DNA from 2 places in the Microbacterium sp. TPU 3598 genome. Region 2 is predicted to be linked to the other one. Evidence: riboswitches for the same ligand, from Rfam matches in the RefSeq annotation. Region 2 holds a riboswitch; the other holds the start of a gene.
What was found. Region 2 has a riboswitch for thiamine pyrophosphate ahead of MST3598_RS15925 (ECF transporter S component). Riboswitches for the same ligand answer to the same signal wherever they lie in the genome.

Region 1: linked by a shared signal. The riboswitch ahead of thiM (hydroxyethylthiazole kinase) and the one ahead of MST3598_RS15925 (ECF transporter S component) in region 2 are both predicted to bind thiamine pyrophosphate.

What each region holds. Positions count from the first base shown of each region.
Region 1 covers NZ_AP017975.1:1,323,233-1,327,646, reverse strand. Annotated here, with positions in the region: gene MST3598_RS06250 (bifunctional hydroxymethylpyrimidine kinase/phosphomethylpyrimidine kinase) at 1-638, opposite strand, end outside; gene thiM (hydroxyethylthiazole kinase) at 635-1,483, opposite strand; TPP riboswitch at 1,474-1,568, opposite strand; gene MST3598_RS06240 (NAD-dependent epimerase/dehydratase family protein) at 1,575-2,537, opposite strand; gene MST3598_RS06235 (DUF402 domain-containing protein) at 2,598-3,326, opposite strand; gene pheT (phenylalanine--tRNA ligase subunit beta) at 3,412-4,414, opposite strand, start outside.
Region 2 covers NZ_AP017975.1:3,331,845-3,336,258, forward strand. Annotated here, with positions in the region: gene MST3598_RS15920 (ABC transporter ATP-binding protein) at 1-1,029, opposite strand, end outside; gene MST3598_RS15925 (ECF transporter S component) at 1,026-1,682, opposite strand; TPP riboswitch at 1,675-1,784, opposite strand; gene MST3598_RS15930 (D-alanyl-D-alanine carboxypeptidase family protein) at 1,867-3,498, shown strand; gene MST3598_RS15935 (ABC transporter ATP-binding protein) at 3,613-4,414, opposite strand, start outside.

The sequences.
Region 1 (4,414 bases), 1.8 Mb from region 2:
AGCCAGCGCCGGCGGAACTCCGCTGCCGTGGCCTCGGGATCGTCGGCGGCGCACAGCACCGAGACGACGGCGAGCCCGGCCGCACCGGCGTCGCGGAGGGATTCCGTGTCATCGATGCCGACGCCGCCGATCGCCACGCACGGCAGCGAGCTGGCCGCCACGAGATCACGGAAGCCGTCGACGCCGAGAGGAGCGGGGTGATCGGGTTTGGTGGCGGTCGGGCGGATCACACCGACACCCAGATAGTCGACGGTGCCGGCGGGCAGAGCATCGACCGCGTCGAGATGCGCACGAGTGTTCGCGGTGAGGCCGACCAGCGCGTCGGGTCCGAGCGCCTCACGCGCACGCAGCACCGAGGCATCGCCCTGTCCCAGATGCACGCCGTCGACCCGAGCGCCCCGTTCCCGGGCAGCGACCACGGCGTCCAGCCGGTCGTTCACGACGAGCAGCGCCCGCCCGTCGATCACCCGCGACAACGCGATCAGCTGATCGACCGTCTCGGCGTCGGTCGCGTCCTTATCGCGCAATTGGACGATTCGCACCCCACCGTCGACCGCTCGGCGCACCGTCTCGACGACGCCCCTGTCCCCGCAGAGCGCCGCGTCCGTGACGAGGTAGAGCGAGAGATCGGCGTTCACCGGACGCCGCCTTCGACGCGTGCATCGGCTCTGATGTCGTCGGGGCCCACCGCGGCGAGCGCATCCAGCAGGGCGACGGCGAAGCTGCCCGGCCCCGCGGATGTCGCCGCTGCCCGCTCGGCGGCGATCGTGTAGACGAGGCTCGCGGAAGCCACAGCGGTCAGCGCATCGTGATCCGTCGCCTCGGCCGCACCGAGGAAGGCCGCCATCACCGCGCCGAGCGCGCATCCTCCTCCCGTCACGCGGGTCAGCAGCTCGTGGCCGTTGGCGAGGCGCAGCATCCGCACCCCGTCGGTGATGAGATCGATCGGCCCCGACACTGCGACCACCGCGCCCGTGGTCCGCGCGAGCGTTGCGGCGGCATCGGCTGCGGAGTCCGTGGTGTCGGTGGCATCCACCCCACGTCCGCCCGTGCTGAGCCCGGCGAGGGCGAGGATCTCGGAGGCGTTGCCGCGGATAGCGGTCGGTCGGTGCTGCGCGAGCCGGTGGGCGAGGGCGGTGCGCACCGGAAGCGCACCGATCGCTACCGGGTCGAGAACCCAAGGCGTACCGTTCGCCGCGGCTCCGGCGACCGCCTCCAGACTCGCCGCCCGCTGCTCGGGCGCGGGAGTCCCCAGGTTGATCAGCACCCCGGAAGCGACCCCGGCGAACATCCCCGCCTCGTCGACGATGTCGACCATTGCGGGGGCGGCCCCCAGTGCCAGCAGCACGTTGGCGGTGAATCCCGTCACGACCGCATTGGTGATGCAGTGCGTCAACGGCGGAGCCTCGCGCAGCACCTCCAGGAGGGTCGCGGCGGAACCGGCGAGGTCGTGGGTGGATTCAGGACGCAGAAGATCGCTCATCGCGACATCCCTTCGCTAGTACGAACTAGATCAGGTTCGACGGGTCTGTTCTCAGCCGCGGATCGCGGCACCCCGTGTCACTGCTCGCAGTCTAGCGATCGCTCAGCAGAGCCCTCTCCTCTGCCCGTGTGAGGCCGGCATGGCGCTCCCGGTCGACGCCTCGTGACCGTTCGTCGGCGACGACGCGCTCGATCGTGTCCGTGAGCGGACGAAGCCGCCCGCCGCTCGCGTGGAATGCGCGATTCGAGCGGGTCATGAAGCCACTCATGTCGGTCGGCAGCCACAGCGGCAGGGACCGCGGCCCCGCCCAGTACTCGACGTCGTGCGCACGGAGCCATCCCTCGTCCGCGACGAACACGGAGCCGGTGTGACCGACCGCGAGGCGCACCGCACCCAGCACATCGGCGAGGGGGTGCTCATCGCCTACGCCGTTGACCGCGCCGCTGCGTGTCGCCGTGACGATGTACGCCGCGAGATCGTCGACATCGATGACCTGCGTGCTCCCTCCCTCGAGAGGCGGCAGCAGCACGGCTTCCGAGCCTGCTCGCGCGAACGCCGCGGCCCAGTACCCGAACCGGTCGCTGGGGTCGCCGTCGCCCACGATGAGCCCAGGGCGCACGATGAAGCCGCGCTCCCCCAGGCGCAGGACAGCATCTTCGGCTGCTGCCTTCTGCGCACCGTAGTCGTACTCATCACCCGGGCTCGCAGCCGGATGTCGCGGCGTCGACTCATCTGCTCCGACCGTCTCGTCATCGGAGTACACCGAGACGGACGATACGTAGGTCCAGCGCCCCGCCCGATCGCCGAGCGCATCGACCGCGGTCTCGACCTGCACCGCCTGGGACGAGACGTCCACGACGTGATCCCAGTCCCGCCGCGAGAGATCGGCATAGACGTCGGCATCCTCACGATCGCCGCGCACGAGCACGGCACCCTCGGGGGCCGGACGAGAACCGCGGCCGAGACACGTGACCGCGGCGCCTTCGTCGACCCACCTCCGGGCGATGCGCCCGGAGAGCCAGCCCGTACCGCCGAGGATCAGAACATCCGTCATGATTCCATGTCATCAGGTGGCGGATCTCTGCGGAACCTCTTCCGCCCACAGCAGATCGGTTCAGAGCAGATCGGTGGGCGTGCGCAGACGATCCAGGCCCGCGAGCACCGGGACGCTCCACGCGGGATCGGGCTGCCAACGTGTCCACGCGGCGTCGAACGGCCAGCCACCGGACTCGAACGAGGCGATGGCCGCGTCCGCGTACCGCTCGATCTGCGCCGCCTGCTCGGGGCTGAGACGCCCCTGCTGGATCGCGGCGACGAGCTCGTCCTCGTCTTTGAGGTGGATGCCGCCCTCCGGATCGATCTCGACGTCGAGGATGTGGTCGGACGAGTAGGTGTCGTGATCGGTGCGCAGATGGGCGTTCTCGAGGTTCACGTACCAGCCGGCGAAGGACCAGTCCGGGCCTGTGGTGTCGCTCCAGAACAACCAGACCGACCATGGCAGCCCGGCGGGGGCGATGCACAGCACGCCGTTCCCGCGCCAGGGCTCGACGATGCGCGTCCGCGGCTCGAGCCAGCGTCGCGCGAGCGGTACTTCACGCACTCGCTGTCCGCCGAGAGCTCCCGGAGCCTCCTGCAGCGTTCCGGGCGCGAGCCATGCGACGAGCCCCCGTTCGTCGTCGCGCACCACCCGCATCGGAGCGATCCTGGAGGGCTCCCCCGGCTGCCATCCCGGCTTCCGATAGTGCCAGTCGATCTGCATGCCCGACTCGAGGAACGGTCCTTCTCCGAGCGGCCGCGCGTCATCCAGGACGGCGGCCGGAGTGCCCTGGGGGAGGATTCTCATCCCGCCACGGTACTCCGGCGCCGACCGGAATCGTCTGACCGACGACACGGTACGTCCCACGACGCGGTGCGTCGCGCTCCCGTGCTCAGTCGCGCAGTGCGGCTCCGAAGCGCTGTGCGGCGACCTCGACACCGGCGAGCTTGGCCTCGGTGGCCTCGGCCGCCGTGAGCGTGCGATCGTCGGCACGGAAGCGCAGGGCGAACGTCAGGCTCTTCGAGCCGTCCGGCACGCCCTCCCCGCGATATTCGTCGACGAGACGCACCGATTCCAGCAGCGCACCGGCACCCTCGGCGAGAGCCGCCTGCACATCCGCGGCCGGAACGTCTGCCGGCAGCGTGAGCGAGACGTCCTGCGTCGCAGCAGGGAACGTCGACAGCGAGGCCGCGACGACCCGACCACCGGCGAGCGACAGGATGCGGTCGAGGTCGAGCTCGAACACGGTCGCGCGCCCCGGAAGGTCGGCGCCCTCCGCCACAGCGGGATGCAGCTCACCGACGTAGCCGACCTCTTCCCCGGCGACCCGGAGCGATCCGGTGCGTCCGGGGTGCAGGGCCGCACGCTCGGCCTGGACCACGTCGATGTCGACGCCCGCCGCCGCCGCGATGACGCGGACCGCGTCCAGTGCCTCGACGAGACCTGCGGCTTCGGCGGGACGACCGGGCTGACGCGGGGAGACAAGGCCGGTGAGCAGCGCGGAGATGAACCGGTGCTGCGGCGGGATCGACGCGTTCAGGGCGGCGAGCGTCTCATCGGACGGGCGCTCGCCCAGCGGCGGCACCTCGTCCGTGCCGTACTCCACGCCCGGCTCGGGCAGGAAGACCACGCCGGTCTCGAAGATCGCCAGGTCGGTGAGTCCGCGCGAGATGTTGCGGTGCGCGGTCTGCAGCAGACCGGGAATGAGCGAACGACGCAGATACGGCGCCTGCCCGTCGAGTGGATTCGCCAGGCGGATGCTCGGGAGGTGTTCACCCGATGCGGAGCCGTGGAGGTCGTTCTGCGCCTCGGTGGTGAACGGGAACGACGGCGTCTCGACGAGACCGGCAGCAGCCAGGGCATCGGCTACGCGTCGACGACCCTGCTGGTCGGCG
Region 2 (4,414 bases):
GGACCAGCGGATCGGGCGGGGGCCCTTGCGCCCCGCCAGCTCGGGTGCCGAACGCACTTCGCCGGCCTGCTCCGGGATCAGACCGGCGAGGGTGAGTGCGAGCGTCGACTTGCCCGCGCCGTTCGGCCCGGTGATCACGGTCGCGTTCGCACGCGGCACGCGCAGGTCGAGCCCCGACTGCACGACGACGCCCGCCTCTCTCGCGATCGAGAGCGCGGAGGCCGTGAGGGCATCGGAGGCGGGAACCTGTTCGAGCATCGGAAGGTCGATGCCGCGGTCGGGCACCCACACCCCCGCATCGGCGAGCACGTCGCCGTGGGCCGCGAACACCTGCGCGGGCGCACCGTCGGCGAGGAGTCCTCCGTCGGCCGCCAGCACGATCACGCGCGTCATCAGATCGACCCAGATCGGGGTGCGGTGCTCGACGACCACGAGCGTCGCGCCGGTCGTCTCGACGGCGCGCTCGACACTCGCCCGCACCTCCCGCACCCCGTCCGGGTCGAGGTTCGCGGTGGGCTCGTCGAGCAGCAGCAGACCCGGTCGCATCGCGAGCACACCGGCCAGCACCAGCCGCTGCTTCTGCCCGCCGGAGAGCGCCTTCGTGGGGCGTCGCAGCGGAACATCGAGGCCGACGGCGTCGAGCGCCTCGGCGACGCGCCCCGGGATCTCGGACGCCGCGACGCCCAGGTTCTCGCAGCCGAACGCGACGTCGTCGCCGACCTTCGACAGCACGATGCCGGCGTCCGGGTCCTGCAGGACGAGTCCGACCTGACCGTGCCGTGACTCGGGGGCCGCACCGTCGATGCGCAACGAACCCGTCCGTTCCCCCTCGTCGTCATCGCCGAGGACCCCGGCGAGACCGGCGAGCAGCGTCGACTTCCCTGCACCCGAGGCGCCGAGCAGGAGCACCCGCTCCCCCGGTTCGATCGTGAAGGAGACGTCCGCGACGGCGGGACGCTTTCGACCGGCGTACCGCCAGCCCCAGCCCGCAGCCTGCACGCGGGCCGGGGGGGCGAGGGTCACGCTCAGACCTCGCGCACGTGCTCTCGCCCGACGGCGAAGCGGTTGAGGGCGCCGGTGACGGCGAGGGCACGCACGAGCAGCCAACCGACCACGCCGGCCAGGATCGCCCCGGAGACGACCACGCTGATCAGATAGATCGTGTTGAACTCGACCGACTTCAGGATGTTCGGCGAGCTGCCGTAGAACAGCTCGAACACCCAGGCGGCCACGGCGGCTCCGACGCCGGCGAGCGCAGCGACTGCGATCCCGAAACGACGGTAGAAGAACAGGGCGAAGATGATCTCTGCACCGAGGCCCTGCACGATGCCCGACAACACGGTCGAGACACCCCACACGTTGCCGATCAGCATCGACACGATCGCGGCGACCAGTTCGACCACGAGCGCGGCCCCCGGCTTGCGGATCACGAGACCGCCGACGACACCGCCGAGCAGCCAGATGCCCACGGCGATGCCACCGAGGCCCGGTGTCAGGGCGTCGGCCGCGCCGAACCAGGCGTATCCGATGGTGTTCCATCCCCAGAACACGAGACCGATCGCGACGCCGAGGACAGCGGCGACGACGATGTCGACGACGCGCCAGCGCCAGATCGATGGGCGGTGCAGCCCGTTCGCATCGGCGGATGCCTGCTGTGCGGATGTGGACGTAGGCGTACTCATCTGAACTCCTCCCTGCGCTGGCATGACCCAGATCAGGTTCGACGGTCGAAGCGCGATTCGCTCCCTCTCAGCCCGGCTCGCCGGACTCCCGTGGTTGTGCTGAAGATCCTACCCGCTGGCGACACCCGCGTGGCGACAGGGCTGTGCGCCGCGGAACCCGCCCGGGATTGGGTACCGTGAACGAGTGACCGCAACAGATCCCGCCGACGAGGCGACGGGCGTCGTCCGTGACGACGGCCCCGCGACCACCGCCCCCTCCGGCTCCGTCGATGCCGCGTCTGGCGGTTCGGTGCTCACGGCCGAGCAGACGTCGACGCGCGCGCTCGCACCGGAATCGGTGGTCGCCCCGGAACCGGCCACGCACGCTCTGACGAAACCGCCATTCGTTCCGCGTGAGACTGCCGCAGGAGACGCCGACGATCCCCTCGCCGCGCTCGACGCGACCACCCCCCAGTGGGCGGACGAGACCACCACCGCCACCGCTCTGACCTGGGTGGACCCCGCGACGGTGGCCGACCACACCGCCACCGCGACTCTCGACGAGACGTCGGAAGCCGAGCGGACGAACGGCCTGCTCCGCGGGGCACGCCTGCGCCCGGCCATCGCCCGTCCCGGCATCCTCGTTCCGCTGGCCACGCTCGTGGGCCTCGTCGCCGCGTATGCCGGCACCACGCTGCTCTGGCCGCTGCACGAGGTACCTCCGACAGTGCAGTCCGTCGAGTTCGCGACGACGCCCGCTGCCGCAGCCACCGTCACCTGGCCCACCGAGGGCGCGGGCGCCGTCGGCATCTCCGGCATGACCACTGCGGCCTCGATCCCCGATGCGGTGAGCATCGCGAGCATCACCAAGGTCGTGAGCAGCCTGATGGTGCTCGACCGTATGCCGCTGGCGGTGGGCGAACAGGGGCCCGAGTTCTCGTTCACCCGGGCCGACAGCGTGAAGTACTGGGACTACCGGCGCAGCGACCAGTCCGCACTGGATGTGCCGATCGGCGGGGTGCTGACCGAATATCAACTCCTGCAGGGCACGCTGATGGGATCGGCGAACAACTACATCGACCGGCTCGCGAGCGAGATCTGGGGGTCCGATCGCGAATTCGCCCGGGCCGCCGAGGTGTGGCTGCGCGAACGAGGCCTCACCGGCATCACCGTGGTGACGCCGTCCGGCTTCGACGAGCGCAATGTGGCCACCCCCGAGGCGCTGGTCGCCCTCGGCGAGCGTGCCATGCAGAACCCGGTGTTCGCCGAGATCGTCGGCACCAAGTCGGTGGACCTCCCGGGCGCCGGCACCGTCGTCAACACGAACGGGATGCTCGACGATCCCGGTGTCGTCGGCGTCAAGACCGGCACGCTCGTCGGCTGGAACCTGCTCACCGCGAAGGACGTCGTCATCGGCGACACGACCGTGCACCTCTTCGCCGCGGCGCTGAACCAGGCCGGCAACGATGAGCGACTCGCTCTCACCCGCTCCCTGTTCGCGGAGGCGGAAGCGGCGCTGGAGGCGCAGCCGCCCGCCGTCGCGAAGGACACCGTGGTCGGTCAGGTCACGACCCCCTGGGGGGAGGAGGTCGACGTCATCACCGAGACCGATGCCGATGTGGTGCTGTGGAACGGGGCGACCGCCACCGCGGCGACGGCCTTCGATCTCGGCGAAGACCGTGAACAGGACGACGCCGTGGGCACGCTGACGACGACCGGTCCGCTCAACACCGTCACCACGCCTCTGGTGCTGGCCGAGGATGTGGAGGGGCCGAGCCCGTGGTGGCGTCTGACCCACCCGCTCGAGCTGCTCGGAATCAGGGCCGACCGCTCCTGACACCTCGTCACGCGCGCCGTGCCGGCGCCCGCGACGACGCATCCCTACGACGACGCCCCACCCCGCGTGAGCGGAGTGGGGCGTCGTCGTAGGGATGCCGCAGGGCGGGAACGCTCAGGAACGGTGGCTCGAACCGTCGGCCCCGTCTTCCAGCAGTGCCTGGGCTGCCGCCGTCTCGGCAGCGGGCAGCTGAGCACCGATCGAGGCTCCGGCAACGGCGGCCGCAGCCTCCTCTCCTGCACCTTCGGCATCGCTCGCATCGCCCGAGACGACGACGGGCGTCGTGCCGGTGAGGGCGTCTTCGGCGTCGATGTCGGTCGCCGCCTGCTCGAACTGCGACTGGTACAGACGCCAGTAGGCGCCCCGCGCGGCGATGAGCTCGTCGTGCGTCCCCTTCTCCACGATGTCACCGTGCTCCATCACCAGGATGAGGTCTGCGTCGCGGATGGTCGACAGTCGGTGCGCGATCACGAACGACGTGCGTCCTTCACGAAGCGCGGCCATCGCGTGCTGCAGCAGCAGTTCGGTGCGGGTGTCGACGGCCGACGTGGCCTCATCGAGGATGAGGATCGACGGCTGAGCGACGAATGCCCGCGCGATGGTGATGAGCTGACGCTCGCCTGCCGACACGTTCGCGGCATCCTCGTCGAGCACCGTGTCGTAGCCCTCGGGGAGGGCGTGCACGAAGCGATCGACATAGGTCGCCTTGGCGGCGGCGAGAACCTCGTCATCGGTCGCGGTGGAGCGACCGTAGCGGATGTTCTCGCGGATACTGCCGGCGAACAGCCACGGATCCTGGAGCACCATGCCGGTGCGCGACCGCAGTTCGTCGCGGGTCACCTCGGCGATGTCCTGGCCGTCGAGCATGATGCGCCCGCCGCTGAGCTCGTAGAAGCGCATGATCAGGTTGACCAAG